Regions from separate parts of the Janibacter sp. RAF52 genome, predicted to be linked through region 1. Evidence: riboswitches for the same ligand, from Rfam matches in the RefSeq annotation. Region 1 holds a riboswitch; each other region holds the start of a gene.

What was found. Region 1 has a riboswitch for S-adenosylmethionine ahead of AB4Y78_RS09420 (aminotransferase class V-fold PLP-dependent enzyme). Riboswitches for the same ligand answer to the same signal wherever they lie in the genome.
Region 2: it holds a riboswitch for S-adenosylmethionine, as region 1 does, so the genes downstream of both, AB4Y78_RS01290 (bifunctional o-acetylhomoserine/o-acetylserine sulfhydrylase) here and AB4Y78_RS09420 (aminotransferase class V-fold PLP-dependent enzyme) in region 1, are expected to answer to the same signal.
Region 3: it holds a riboswitch for S-adenosylmethionine, as region 1 does, so the genes downstream of both, metX (homoserine O-acetyltransferase MetX) here and AB4Y78_RS09420 (aminotransferase class V-fold PLP-dependent enzyme) in region 1, are expected to answer to the same signal.

What each region holds. Positions count from the first base shown of each region.
Region 1 covers NZ_JBFRDY010000006.1:39,619-44,338, forward strand. Annotated here, with positions in the region: gene AB4Y78_RS09410 (DNA translocase FtsK) at 1-2,021, opposite strand, end outside; gene AB4Y78_RS09415 (prepilin peptidase) at 2,146-2,790, shown strand; SAM riboswitch class IV at 2,865-2,979, shown strand; gene AB4Y78_RS09420 (aminotransferase class V-fold PLP-dependent enzyme) at 3,022-4,239, shown strand; gene AB4Y78_RS09425 (ribonuclease J) at 4,297-4,720, opposite strand, start outside.
Region 2 covers NZ_JBFRDY010000001.1:271,261-275,980, reverse strand. Annotated here, with positions in the region: gene AB4Y78_RS01300 (hypothetical protein) at 1-374, opposite strand, end outside; gene AB4Y78_RS01295 (hypothetical protein) at 374-676, opposite strand; gene AB4Y78_RS01290 (bifunctional o-acetylhomoserine/o-acetylserine sulfhydrylase) at 846-2,162, opposite strand; SAM riboswitch class IV at 2,178-2,290, opposite strand; gene AB4Y78_RS01285 (hypothetical protein) at 2,339-2,740, opposite strand; gene AB4Y78_RS01280 (hypothetical protein) at 2,727-3,095, opposite strand; gene AB4Y78_RS01275 (carboxyl transferase domain-containing protein) at 3,138-4,622, shown strand; gene AB4Y78_RS01270 (hypothetical protein) at 4,639-4,720, opposite strand, start outside.
Region 3 covers NZ_JBFRDY010000001.1:287,286-292,005, reverse strand. Annotated here, with positions in the region: gene AB4Y78_RS01355 (RNA polymerase sigma factor) at 1-1,181, opposite strand, end outside; gene AB4Y78_RS01350 (universal stress protein) at 1,357-1,755, opposite strand; gene metX (homoserine O-acetyltransferase MetX) at 1,804-2,988, opposite strand; SAM riboswitch class IV at 3,002-3,112, opposite strand; gene AB4Y78_RS01340 (DUF4192 domain-containing protein) at 3,185-4,243, opposite strand; gene AB4Y78_RS01335 (YkvA family protein) at 4,330-4,720, opposite strand, start outside.

The DNA of each region.
Region 1 (4,720 bases):
GCGAGCTGGGTGATGCGCACGATCGAGTCCTCGACGTCGCGCGGGGCGACCATCATCAGGTCGGCGAGCTCGTCGACGATGACGAGGAGGTAGGGGTAGGGCTGGATGACCCGCTCGCTGCCGGGGATCGGCTCGACCTTGCCGGCCTTGACCGCCTTGTTGTAGTCGTCGACGTGCTTGTAGCCGAAGGTCGCGAGGTCGTCGTAGCGCATGTCCATCTCGCGCACGACCCACTGCAGGGCCTCGGCGGCCTTCTTGGCGTTGGTGATGATCGGCGTGATGAGGTGCGGGATGCCCTCGTAGGCCGTCAGCTCCACCCGCTTGGGGTCGACGAGCACCATGCGCACCTCGTCGGGCGTGGCCCGCATGAGGATCGAGGTGATCATCGAGTTGACGAAGGAGGACTTGCCGGAGCCCGTGGCACCGGCGACGAGGATGTGCGGCATCTTCGCGAGGTTGGCGATGACGTAGCCGCCCTCGACGTCCTTGCCGACACCCATGACCATCGGGTGCTCGTTGTTGCGCGCGACGTCGGAGCGGAGCACGTCGCCGAGGCAGACCATCTCCTTGTCGGCATTGGGGATCTCGATGCCGATGGCCGACTTGCCCGGGATCGGGCTGAGGATGCGCACGTCGGCCGAGGCCACGGCGTAGGCGATGTTCTTGGACAGGGCCGTGACCCGCTCGACCTTGACACCCGGGCCGAGCTCGACGACGTAGCGGGTGACCGTCGGGCCGCGGTGGAAGCCGGTGACCTGGGCGTCGATGCCGAACTCGTCGAGGACGCTCGTCAGCGACTCGACGACCTTGTCGTTGGCCGCCGAGCGCTCCTTGTGGGGGGCACCGGGCTTGAGGTGCTGGCTGTCGGGCAGCGTGTAGGTGACGTCGCCGGCGAGGGCCAGCTGCTCGACCCGCTGCGGCAGCTGGGTCGTGGGCGGCGGCTCGAGCACCGTCTTGTCGGAGGGCTTGATCGGCGCGACGACGGGGTTCTTCGTCGGGCGCTTCTCCCCGGGGCGCGGGCCCCCGGCCTCGGCCTGGGGCGTCTCGACGGTCTCGTCGGCCTCGGGCACCGGGGCCGACTTCTTGCGGCGCCCCTTGCCGACCGGCTGCACGACGGCGGCCTGGTCGAAGGCGGTGTCGCCGTCACGCTCACCCGACAGCTCCTCGTCGGCGGGGTCGATGACGCGGCGCCGACGGGCGCGGCTCACGGCGGCCTTGGGGGCGTCGTGGGCGGCCTCCGGGGCAGCGGTCACGTGGCTGGGCACCTCGCCGGTGAAGGCGGCGCGGATGTAGGCCAGCCGCTGCGGCACCTCGTGCAGCGGGGTACCGGTGAGCAGGAGCAGGCTGAAGAGGCCGAGGAGGACGAGCAGGATCGTCGCGGGCCACTCGGTGACCGCGGTGGCCAGCGGGTCCGAGGCGAGGAAGCCCATGATCCCGCCCGCATCGCGCATCGGGCCGGCACCGTCGGGCGGCTGCGGGATGTCCTTGGCGATGTGCGTCAGGCCGGAGGCGGCGAAGAGGCCCATGACGGCGCCGAAGCCGAGTCGCGCGTCGGCGGCGGAGTCCCCCTCGGAGCGCAGCAGGCGCACGCCGAGGACGAGCAGGACGATCGGCAGGGCGTAGGCGACCCGACCGAAGGTGCCGGCGAAGACCGCGTGGACCATGTCGCCGAAGAGGCCCGTGAGGCCCCACCACTCGCGGACGGCGACGACGAGGGCGAGCGCGAGGGCGAGGAAGCCCCAGCCGTCACGACGGTGCTCCGGCTCGATCTGGCTCGCGCTGTGCCCGATGCGGCGCACGCCAGAGCCGGTCGCGTGGGCGACCCCCATCCACGTCTTCTGCACCGCGGCGATGGGCAGCGGGAGGCCCCCGCCCGACGCGGAGGTCTTGCGGGAAGCGGAGGTCTTCCCCTTCGCAGCACTCTTGGCGGGAGCCTTGCGCCCGGTGGGGCGGGTGCTGCCCTTCGGGCGCGTGGAGGCGCCCTTGGTGCTGCGCGAGGTGGTCGACGGACGAGTGGCCATGCTTCGCAGGTTAGGCGAAAGCCACCCCTGACACACGCGTCACACGCGCAACAGGGCCAACCCCGCGCAGGCGGGTGTGGACGAGCCGGCGCGCCCCGGTCGCCTACCGAGTAGCGTCACGGCCGTGGAAGCCCGCACCGTCGTCGTCGCGATCCTGGCCCTGGTCGTCGGGGTCGCCGGCTGGCGCTGGCTGGCCACCGGCGGCTACCGCCGGGAGGACGAAGGGGGTCCCCTCCCCCGCCACGTGTGGGTGGCGGCGGTCGCCCCCTTCGTCGCCGTGGCCGTCGAGCGGGGGCTCGCCGACCGACCCTGGCCCGTCCTGCTGGCCCCGCTCTCCCTGTCGCTGGCCGGGCTCGTGCTCGCCGCGATCGACGCCGACGTGCACCGGCTGCCCAATGCGATCACCGTGCCGCTCGCGCCGGCCATCGCCCTGGCCGTGACGGTCGCCTCCTTCGCCACCGGTGACCTCGCGGCCCTCGCACGCGCAGGCACCGCAGCCCTGCTCGTCGGCGGCGGCGCGATCGCTCTCTCCCTGCTCCTGCCCGGCCGCTCGATCGGCCTGGGCGACGCCAAGCTGCTCGTGTCGATCGCCCCGACCCTCGCCTGGCTCGGCTGGAGCGAGCTCGTCGTCGGCATCTGGCTGGGCTTCGTGCTCGGCGGCATCGTCGCCCTCGCGCTGCTCCTCACGCGCCGGGCGGGCCGACGGACCTCGCTCGCCTTCGGCCCCCACCTCGTCGCCGGGGCCGTGCTCGCCCTCGCCCTCGCCTGACGTCCCAGGTCGCGAGACGGGTCCCGGAGTGGCTCGACAGCCGGCACCCGTCATCGGCTAGGGTCTCGACCCAAGGTCACGAGTACCAGCGACAAGCCCCGGCTAGCTGGTCGGCAACCCTCCTCCGCGGTGGGGTGCTCCGGGTGACGACCTGGCCGGCGACGCAGTGTCGCCCGGCAAGCGCGGACTCGAGGTCACCGCCCGGGTCCCTGACGGATCAGGAGCACTCCCATGACCGTGTCCGACCTCCACCGCACCTCCACCGCCCTGCCCGCGCTCGTCAGCGAGGGCCTGACCTACCGCGATGCCGACGGCTCGACCGTCGAGTACGCGCACCTCGACCACGGGGCGACGACGCCGGCCTTCGCGGCCGTCGCCCAGGAGGTGGCCGCAGCCGCCGTCACCTACTCCTCCGTGCACCGAGGCGCCGGCTTCGCCTCGCGGGTGACCAGCTCGCGCTACGAGCAGGCCCGCGAGACCGTCGCGACCTTCGTCGGGGCCCGCGAGGACGACCAGGTCGTCTTCACCCGCAACACGACCGACTCCTTCAACCTGCTGGCCCGCGCCCTGCCCGAGGACACGCTCGTCTTCGTCTTCGGCTCCGAGCACCACGCCGCGCTCCTGCCCTGGCCCCGCGCCCTGCGCCTGCCCGTGCCGCACAGCCACGACGAGGCGCTCGACCTGCTCGAGCAGGCGCTGCGCAACCACCCCGCCGAGCACCGGCTCGTCGTCGCCACCGGTGCCTCCAACGTCACGGGCGAGCACTGGCCGGTCGAGCGGCTCGCGGCTCTCGCCCACGAGCACGACGCCCGCTTCGCGCTCGATGCCGCGCAGGTCGTCCCGCACCGCCGGGTCGACATCGAGGCGATCGGCGCGGACTGGATCGCCTTCAGCGGTCACAAGATCTACGCCCCCTTCGGCGCCGGCGTCCTCGTCGGGCGCAGCGACTGGCTCGACGCCGCCGAGCCCTACCTCGCCGGCGGCGGCGCCACCGCCCGCGTGGATCTCGACACGACCGAGTGGACGCACGGCCCGGCCCGCCACGAGGCCGGCTCCCCCAACGTGCTCGGCGCGGTCGCGCTCGCCACCGCCTGCGAGATCGTCAGCGAGCACGAGCGGGCGATCCGCGACCACGAGCAGGCCCTGCGCATCCGGCTGCTCGCCGGCCTCGCCGAGATCGAGGGCGTGCGCGTGCACACCCTCTTCGGCGGGGGTGACGGCGCCCCGGTGGCGACGATCACCGTCGACGGCCACGACAGCGCCGAGGTCGCCCGCGTCCTCGGCGACGACCACGGCATCGGGGTGCGCGACGGCAAGTTCTGCGCCCACCTGCTCGTCGACGACCTGCTCTCCGAGACCGAGCACGACACCGCCGTGCGGATCAGTGCCGGCCTCGGCACGACGCCCGAGCACATCGACCGCCTGCTGGCGGCGCTGCGCTCGCTCTGACCCTCCTCGGGTAGGGCGAAGGGGGACCCGGCAGGCCCCCTTCGCCCCCGGGCGGTCTCAGGCCTCGACGACCACCGGGATGATCATCGGGCGGCGACGGATCTTGCCGCCGACCCAGCCACCGACCGCGCGGCGCACGACCTGCTGCAGCTGGTGGGTATCGGTCGTGCCCTTGCGGGCGGCCTCGTCGAGGGCCGCGACGATCTTGGGCTTGACCTGGGTGAAGATCTCGTCGTCCTCGGCGAAGCCGCGGGCGGTGATCTCCGGGCCGGCGACGACCTTGCCGCTCGAGGAGTCGACGACGACCATGACGGAGATGAAGCCCTCGTCGCGCAGGATGCGGCGGTCCTTGAGCAGCTCCTCCGTGGCGCCCCCGACGCTCGAGCCGTCGACGTAGACGTAGCCGCAGGGCACGGCGCCGGCGATGCGGGCGCGACCGTCGATGAGGTCGATGACCACGCCGTCCTCGGCGAGCACGACG
Region 2 (4,720 bases), on a different contig from region 1:
TACTCCGGGTCCTCCGGCGTCATCGTCGCCAGGCGCTCCTTGCGGGCCTGCGCGGTGGCGGTGTTGGTGTCGTAGCGCCCCCGGAGCCGCTTGAGGGTCGCCTGGCTCTCCTCGAGCCGGTCGGCGTAGGGGCGGATGATCCGCTCGGCACCGCTCAGCCGGTTGGCGATGGCGACGAGGTCGCTCGGCGTCGTGCCGACCTCCCGCTCGAACATCGTCCCCGAGCACGAGTCCCACACCCCTTTCGTCGAGACGGTGCGCAGCAGGTTGACGACGGTGTGGATGTTGGCCGCGACGGTCTTGAGCTCGTCGGCCTCGGCGCGGATGACGGCGGGGTCGCCCTCCTCGATCGTCCCCGGGTCCTCGAGCGCCATCAGAGGACCCCCCGGTTGCGCTCGTCGACGAGGTCCTCGGTCTCGACGTACCAGGACCCGGCGTCCTGGGCGAGGCGCGCGAGCGCACGCAGCTGCGTGCAGGCCTGCTTGCGCCGGCGCTCGTAGTCACCGATGGCCGCCTCGTAGGCCTGGGTGCCGGTCCAGCTCGGGAAGCCGAAGGTCTCGACCGCCTCGTTGTTGGCCTTGGCCGCCTTCTCTTCGAGGTAGTCGGCGATCGCCGTCAGTTGTCGACCCAGCCCCGCGATGCCCTCGCTGTCGATGGAGATGCGTTGTCCGCCCATGCCCCACACGCTAGGAAAAAACGCCGAGGGGCCCGTGGAGTTCTCCACAGGCCCCTCGGTGCGCCCTTCGAGATGGCCCTTCGAGACGGCTCGTTCCTCACCTCCTCAGGGACCGAGGTTCCTCGCCTCCTCAGGGACCGAGGTTCCTCGCCTCCTCAGGGACCGAAGATCACTTCGCGGCGGCGAAGCCCTGCTCGAGGTCGGCGACGATGTCCTCGATGCTCTCGAGACCGACCGCCAGACGGACGAGGCCGGGGGTGACGCCGGCGGCGAGCCGGTCCTCCTCCGGACCCTGCGAGTGGGTCGTCGAGGCCGGGTGGATGACGAGCGAGCGCACGTCACCGATGTTGGCCAGGTGGCTGTGCAGGGTGAGCCCCTCGACAAACTTCTTGCCTGCCTCGAGGCCGCCGGCGATCTCGAAGGAGATGACGGCACCGGCCCCCTTCGGCGTGTAGCGCTGCGCCTGCTCGAAGCTCGCCGAGCCCTCGATGGACGCCCAGTTGACCGCCTCGACCTGCGCGTGGCCGGAGAGGAAGTCGACGACCTTGCGGGTGTTGTCGAGGTGCCGCTCGATGCGCAGGCTGAGCGTCTCGATGCCCTGCCCGATGAGGAAGGCGTTGAAGGGCGAGATCGCCGGGCCGATGTCGCGCAGCAGCTGCACGCGTGCCTTGAGGATGAAGGACAGGTTGGCCCCGAGCGCGCCGTTGACGCCGAGGTCGGGGCCGAAGCGCAGCCCGTGGTAGCTCGGGTCGGGCTGGTTGTAGTTGGGGAACTTCTCCGGGTCGGCCGCGTAGTCGAAGGTCCCGCCGTCGACGATGACGCCGGCGATCGCGGTGCCGTGGCCGCCGAGGTACTTCGTCGCCGAGTGGACGACGACGTCCGCACCGTGCTCGAGGGGGCGCAGCACGTAGGGCGTGGCGATCGTGTTGTCGACGACGAGCGGCACCCCGGCCTCGTGGGCGACCTCGGCGATGCCGGCGATGTCGAGCACGACCGGCTTGGGGTTGCCGATCGTCTCGCCGAAGAAGGCCTTGGTGTTGGGCTTGACCGCCGCGCGCCACTGCTCGAGGTCGCTCGGGTCCTCGACGAAGGAGACCTCGATGCCGAACTTCGGCAGGGTGAACTTCAGCAGGTTGATCGTGCCGCCGTAGAGCGCGGCGCTGGCGACGATGTGGTCACCCGCCTCGGCGATGTTGACCAGGGCGAGGTGCGTCGCGGACATGCCCGACGCCGTGAGCAGCGCACCGACGCCACCCTCGAGCGCGGCGATCTTCTGCTCCACCGCGTCCTGGGTGGGGTTCATGATCCGCGTGTAGATGTTGCCGAACTCCTTGAGCGCGAAGAGGTTCGCCGCCTGCTCGGTGTCCTTGAAGGCGTAGGAGGTCGTCGCGTGGATCGGCAGCGCCCGCGAACCAGTCGTCGGGTCGGGCGCCTGGCCGGCGTGGATCTGCTGGGTCTCGAAGCTCCAGGTGGAGGGGTCGGACATGTCTGCTCCTTGAGATGTGCGCGCTTGACCGCGACGGACGTCGCGGACCAGGTCGTCTCCCGGGGCACCCCACCGCGGAGGAGGGTTGCCGGCCAGCGAGCCGGGGCTTCGCGCTGGCGCTCAAGACCTGCTGCGATGATAGGAAAAGGGCTGGCGCGCACCAGCCTCCGTCTCACCTAGCGGGCGCGCACCCGGTGGAGCCACCACAGCCCGACGAAGGGGAGGACGAGCGGCAGGTAGCCGTAGCCGGACCCGTAGTGGGACCAGACGGTCTTGTCGGGGAAGAGCTCGGGCCGCACGAAGGACAGGGTCCCGACGGTGACGACGCCGACCGCTTCGACGAGGATCGCGCCGGTGGCCACGCGGGCACCGGAGGGTCCCCCCTTCGCCAGGGCGATGGTCGCGACGACGTAGATGAGGGCGGCGCACGCCGACAGCACGTAGGCGAGCGGGGCCCGGTCGAAGTACTGGGTGATCTGCAGGATCGAGCGCCCGGTCGCGGCGAGCGCGAGCACTCCGTAGACGGCGACGACGACCCGGCCCGGCCCGGTCCCGGTGCTGACCTCAGGCGGGGCCACTGGTCTGCCAGATCTGGAGGATGCGGTAGGTCATGACCCCGACGGTGAAGGCACCGGCGATGACGACGCCCATGGCCCAGCGGGTCTTTTCCTTGAGGGCGATGAAGACGACGACCGGCGGGATGATCGGGAGGGTCAGGGCGTAGGCGAGCATCGTCGCGCCCTCCCCCGTCCCGGTGACGCGGCCGTGGACGACCGCCGTCGTCACCGCGAGCACGAGCAGACCCAGCTCGACGAGCGCCGCGACGAGCAGGAGCCCGTCGTCGACGGGGCGGTCGAGCGCGAGGTAGATCAGGGCCACGAGCCCGAGGGCGGCGACGGCGACCATCACGGCAGTGGTCAGGGGCACAAGCACCGGGCAAGGTTACCCACCCTCGTGGGTGGCACCATCACTGCCATGAGTCCCCAGCGCCCTGGTGCCCAGCAGCTCATCGACGCGGTCGTCGACCCGGACAGCTTCGTCACGTGGGACGAGCCGATCGACACCTCCGGCCTCGACGACACCTACCGGTCGGCGATGGCGGCCGCGGCCGAGCGCGCCGGCACCGACGAGTCGATCCTCACCGGGCGGGCCCGGATCCAGGGTCACGACGTCGCCCTCATCGTCGGCGAGTTCCGCTTCCTCGGCGGGTCGATCGGACGGGCGGCCGCGGGCCGGATCGTCTCGGCGGTCCGGCGTGCGACGACCGAGCGGCTGCCACTCATCGCGGCGACCGCCAGCGGTGGTACGCGGATGCAGGAGGGCACCCCGGCCTTCATGACGATGGTCGACATCTCGGCCGCGGTCGTGGCGCACAAGGCGGCCGGCCTGCCCTACCTCGCCTACCTGCGGCACCCGACGACCGGCGGCGTCTTCGCCTCGTGGGGGTCGCTGGCTCACATGACGATCGCCGAGCCCGGGGCGCTCATCGGCTTCCTCGGCCCGGTCGTCTACGAGACGGTCAACGGCGTCCCCTTCCCGGAGGGCGTCCAAGTCGCCGAAAACCTCGTGGACAAGGGCATCGTCGACGCCGTCGTCCCCCTCGAGGAGCTGGCCGGCATCGCGGCGCGCGCCCTGACGATGCTGTCGGCGACGACCCACCGGCACGCCGACCCGACCGAGCACCCGACGTGGCGGATCGCTCCCTTCGTCTCGCGGCCGGAGCCCGACGAGGAGGAGGTCGCCGCGGTCTGGGGGGCCATCGAGACGACCCGAAGGGGGGACCGCCCCGGTGTGCGGGAGCTGCTGCGGCACGCCGCAGACGACGTCATCCCGCTCAACGGCACGGGCTACGGCGAGTCGGACAAGGGGGTCATGCTCGCTCTGGCCTCCTTCGGCTCGCGGCCGTGCGTGCTCGTCGGCCAGGACCGCCGCTACCAGGTCGCCGAGTCGATGGGCCCGGCCGCGCTGCGCGAGGCCCGTCGCGGCATGCGGATGGCCCGCGAGCTCGGCCTGCCCCTCGTGACCGTCATCGACACCCCCGGCGCCGACCTCTCCCCCCGGGCGGAGGAGGGCGCTCTCGCCGGGGAGATCGCCCGGTGCATCGCCGACATGACGGCGCTCGACGTGCCGAGCGTGTCCGTGCTGCTCGGCGAGGGCACCGGCGGGGGCGCGCTGGCGCTGCTGCCCGCGCAGCGGGTCGTCGCCGCCGGCAATGCCTGGCTCTCGCCGCTGCCGCCGGAGGGGGCGAGCGCCATCGTCTTCAAGGACACCGAGCACGCCGCTCTGCTCGCCGCCCGCCAGCGGGTCGGCGCCCGACACATGCTCGAGGACGGGCTCGTCGACGTCATCGTCGAGGAGTCCCCCGCGGCCCACGAGGACCCGGAGGGCTTCACCCGGGCGATCGGCGCGGAGGTGGCCGCCCAGGTCGACGAGCTGCTCGGTCGGTCCGCGCACGAGTGAGGCGGCGTCGGGTCGATCAACCGGCGATCGCCAGCCCGTCCCACACCGGCATCTCGACGACGGCGCGATCGGTCGCGAGGTAGGTCGCGAGCAGTGGG
Region 3 (4,720 bases), on a different contig from region 1:
TTGGCCAGCTCCTCCGGCGTGGGCTCGCGGCCCAGGTCCTGGAGCATCTGCCGCTGCACACGAGCGAGCTTGTTGATGACCTCGACCATGTGCACCGGGATGCGGATGGTGCGGGCCTGGTCGGCCATGGCGCGGGTGATCGCCTGGCGGATCCACCACGTGGCGTAGGTCGAGAACTTGTAGCCCTTGGTGTAGTCGAACTTCTCGACCGCACGGATCAGACCGAGGTTGCCCTCCTGGATGAGGTCGAGGAAGAGCATGCCGCGACCGGTGTAGCGCTTGGCGAGCGAGACGACGAGGCGCAGGTTGGCCTCGAGCAGGTGGTTCTTGGCGTTCTTGCCGTCCTGCGCGATCCACCACAGCTCACGCTTGAACTTCATCTCGATCTTCTCGCCCGAGGCGAGCTTTTCCTCGGCGAAGAGACCGGCCTCGATGCGCTTGGCGAGCTCGACCTCCTGCTCGGCGTTGAGGAGCGCGACCTTGCCGATCTGCTTGAGGTAGTCCTTGACCGGGTCGGCGGTGGCGCCGGCCGTCACGACCTGCTGCGCGGGCGCGTCGTCCTCGTCGTCGTTGCTGATCGTGAAGCCCGACTTCTCGTCCGGCTCCTGCTCGGGCTTCTTCGCCGCCTTGGGGTCCTCGTGGAGGACGTCGTCCTCACCGGGCTCCGGCTCTTCGGCGGTCGTCGTCGTCGGGTTGGCCGCGGCCTTCTTGGCGGCGGCCTTCTTCGCGGCGGCCGTCTTGGCCGGCGCAGCCTTCTTGACCGGCTCGGCCGCAGCAGCGGCAGCAGCCTTGGTGGCGGTCGCCTTCTTGGCGGCGGTCTTCTTCGCCGGCGCCGCAGCCTTCTTCGTGGCAGCAGCGGTCTTGGTGGCGGCAGCCTTCTTCGCGGGGGCGGCGGCCTTCTTGGTCGCGGCCTTCTTCGCGGTGGTCTTCTTCGCCGCAGTCTTCTTGGCGGGGGTGGACGGTGGCACCTGAACCTCGATTCCTTGGTCACCGAGCGCGCGCAGCACGACCCTGCCCCGGCTCGGGCTGACCTTCGCGTCGGTGAAAGCGGCCTGGAGCTGGTCGCTGGTGATGGATCCGGTCGTGTGGCCCACACGGACCAGTTCCTGGAGCGATGGGTGCGAAAACTCCTTGGGGAGGGAGTCCTGCGCCTCGTCCGACCGTGGGGACACAGCAGTCACCAACAACCTTTCGTCACGGGGGATTCCGCCGGCATCGAAGGGGGGTGGCGTGTGACCCCGTCGACCCGACTCGCCCGGTCGCTGTGCGCTGGGCTCATCACCATTATAAAACGAGGTCTGCGTCAACGCGTCAGCGGGCACCCCGTCGGGGTGCCCGCTGATCGGTGTCCGTGTCTCAGCGCGCCTTGACGGCGAGCACGTCGCAGGGCGCGTCGAGCAGCACTCGCTGCGCGTTGGAGCCGAGGATGAGCTTGCCGACCGGCGTACGCTTGCGCAGTCCGATGATGATCAGGCTGGCGCCGGTCTCCTCGGCGACGACGATGAGGTCCTCGGCCGGCTCCTTGCCGCGGACGAGCCCCCGCACCTCGCCCTCGACACCGGCCTCGTCGAGGCGGCTGCGGACCTGCTTGAGGTCCTCTTCGTTCTTGCGGGCGCTGTCGCCGCTCAGTCCGGCGCCACCGCGGTCGGAGTGGATGACGACGAGCTTGTCCTTGCGCAGACGGCACTCCTCGAAGGCTCGCTCCAGGGCGGCTTCGCCCTCCTTGGTGGACACGTACCCCACGACGATGGTCATCGTTGCTCCTCGACTGGCTAGTGCTGCTGGACGGGTCTTGGCCAGACGCTACACCGCACCGCCGTGACCTGTCTCACTCCGGCTCCTCGTGTCGACGAGGGGCCGTCCTGCGACGACCTGGCCCAGGAGCGCGGCCACCTGGTCGACCTCGGTGAGGAAGCCGTCGTGGCCGACGACGGAGCGGATCATCGCCTGCTCCGTGCCCGGTCGGGCCCGCGCGATCTCGTCCGAGAGCCGGGGCGGGTAGAGCCGGTCGGAGTCCACCGGGACGACGACGAGCCGGCCGGCGAAGGGGGCCAGCGCCGCCGCCATGCCACCCCGGTCGCGTCCGATGTCGTGGGAGTTCATCGCCTCGGACAGCACGATGTACGAGTTGGCGTCGAAGCGCGCCGCCAGCTTGCCCCCGTGGTGGTCGAGGTAGCTCTCGACCGCGTAGCGCGGCCGGCCGCTCTCCCCCGGCGCCTCGTCCTGGACATCACGACCGAAGCGGTCGTGCAGCTCGATCTCGCTGCGGTAGGTGATGTGTGCGATCCGCCGCGCGATGCCCAGGCCGACCTCCGGGCCCTGCGGGTGCCCGTAGTAGTCGCCGCCGGCGAACCACGGGTCGTTGCGGATGGCGTGGATCTGCGTCTGGCTCCAGCCGATCTGCTCGGCGGTGGCGTAGGCGGTCGATGCGAGGGCCACCGCGGTACCGACCCGGTCCGGGTAGGAGGCGACCCACTCGAGCGTGCGCATGCCGCCCATCGAGCCACCGATGACGGTGTGCCAGCTCGGGATGTCGAGGGCGTCGGCAAGGCGCGCCTCGGCCGTCACCTGGTCGCGGATGGTCAGCCGCGGGAAGCGACTGCCCCACGGACGGCCGTCTGGTCCGGGGGACGCGGGGCCGGTGCTGCCCTGGCACCCACCGAGCACGTTGATCGCGATGACGAAGAAGTCGTCGGTGTCGAGGAGGGCGCCGGGCCCGACGAGCCCGGGCCACCATCCCGGTGTCGGGTGACCTTCGCCCGCAGGACCGACCACATGGCTGTCACCGGTGAGCGCGTGCTCGACGAGCACCGCGTTGTCGCGGGAGGGCGAGAGCCGTCCCCACGTCTCGTAGGCCAGGACGACGTCGGGCAGCACCTCGCCCGACTCGACGACGAGGTCACCGATGGGCTGGAAGAGGCGGTCGCCGGACGGGTGGTCGTCACGCCAGAGGGCAGAGGTGGTGGGCCGTGTGGTGGATACGCTCATGAGAGGGCTCCCGGGTCTCGCCTTGCCACATCACTCCGATGCGGCCGGGTCATCACCCGGGGCACCCCGTCGCGAGGAGGGTTGCCGGCCAGCTAGCCGGGGCTTGACGCTGACACTCATGACCTGGCGCCAACTCTAACCTCACCCGGGCGGCCGGATCGAGCCGGGTCCGCAGCGCGGACGGGGCCTGCTCCGGTCAGGCGACCCTGGGCGTCTCCCACGGCCGGACCCCGTGGGAGAGCAGCTCGAGCATGAGCCCCGCGAGCCGGTAGTCGGGGTCGACCTGCAGAGCCCGCTCGAGGCACACCCCCGTGACCGTGCCGTCGCCCGTCCACCACGCGAGGTGCGCCGCGCAGGTCAGCAGGGGTGGGGTGAGCTCGGCCGGGACGAGACGCGCCAGCTCGAGCAGCCGGGTGCGGACGGCGAGCACCCCGTCGTGGTGCTCCCCCACCTCCGGCACGAGCTCGTCGTCCCCGAGGACCCACGGGCACCACCTCGTGACCTCGAGCGCGAGCGAGATCCAGTGCTCGTCGACCCCCCTCAGGGGCATGGTCCCGGGACAGAGCACGGCGAGGAGGGCATCGCGCCAGGGGACGAGCTGCAGTGACCTCGCGATCACCAGCAGGTCGCGGTCGGCCAGGTCTCCCACGGGCCGGGCCCCGGCGTCGGGGTCGAGCAGCCGGGTCCAGGCCGTGGCGATCTCCGGGACCCGGGGACGCACGCCCAGCGGGCTGGCCGCCACGGCCACGGCGGCCGCCCTCGTCTCGTCCCGCTCCGCGAGGACCCCCCGCACGAGGTGATCCCGACTGGGTACCGGGCAGACCCCCGCCTCGACGAAGGGAGCGACCGCCGGCACGTCCTCGGGTCGCGGGAGCCGCAGGGCACGGCCCGCCCCAGGGCCGTCGACGGTGTGGCAGTGGCCGTCGCGGACGACGAGGTGCTGGTGCACCGGCAGCCCGGCCTCGAGAGCCGCCGCGGTCATCGCCGCTCGCAGGGCAAGGGACTGCCCTTCGTCGTCCTCGAAGGCCATGAGCAGCACGCTGCTCGCCCCCTCCCGGAGCGCGATGGCGACGGCCTCCGCGGCCACACGCCGAGCCACGTCCGGCTCGGCGACGAGGTCGTGCCGCTGGAGCAGACCGAGGCGCCGCTCGCGCATGAGCGTCAGGCAAACGGAGGGCCCGGGGTGGAACCCGAGCTGGTAGGGCATCAGGACGGCGAGCTCGGCGGCGTCGCGGGGTCTCACGATCTGTGTCATGCACCGAATCTGGCCCCTGCCGACGCGCGCCGGCAGGGGCCAGTCGTGGCTGTGGAGGGCCGCTCGGACGCCTCCGGACCTGTGGATCAGTCGGGGACGACGTACGACGGGATCGGCTGCTCCCACTGCGGGGCGCCGTGGTGCGCACCGGCCGCGGCCGCGGTGGCGCCCTGCTCCCACGCGATGAAGTCCTCGGTCTCACGCACGAGGGTCGTCGCCAGCCACCCGATGACGAGCACGTCGTCGACGAGGCCGAAGGCGAGCAGCAGGCCCTCGGGCACGATGTCGACGGGCGAGACGACGTAGCCGACACCGGCGAGCATCATGAGCAGGCGGGTCGAGCTCAGCCCGGTGTACTGGCCCGAGCGCACGGCGCGGATCATCCGCGGCACGGCGCGCAGTCGCTGCCACAGGGTCGGCCCGCCGGGACGGGTCGCGCTGCGGACGGCGGAGGCAAGGTGGGCGGCGTTGCGGACG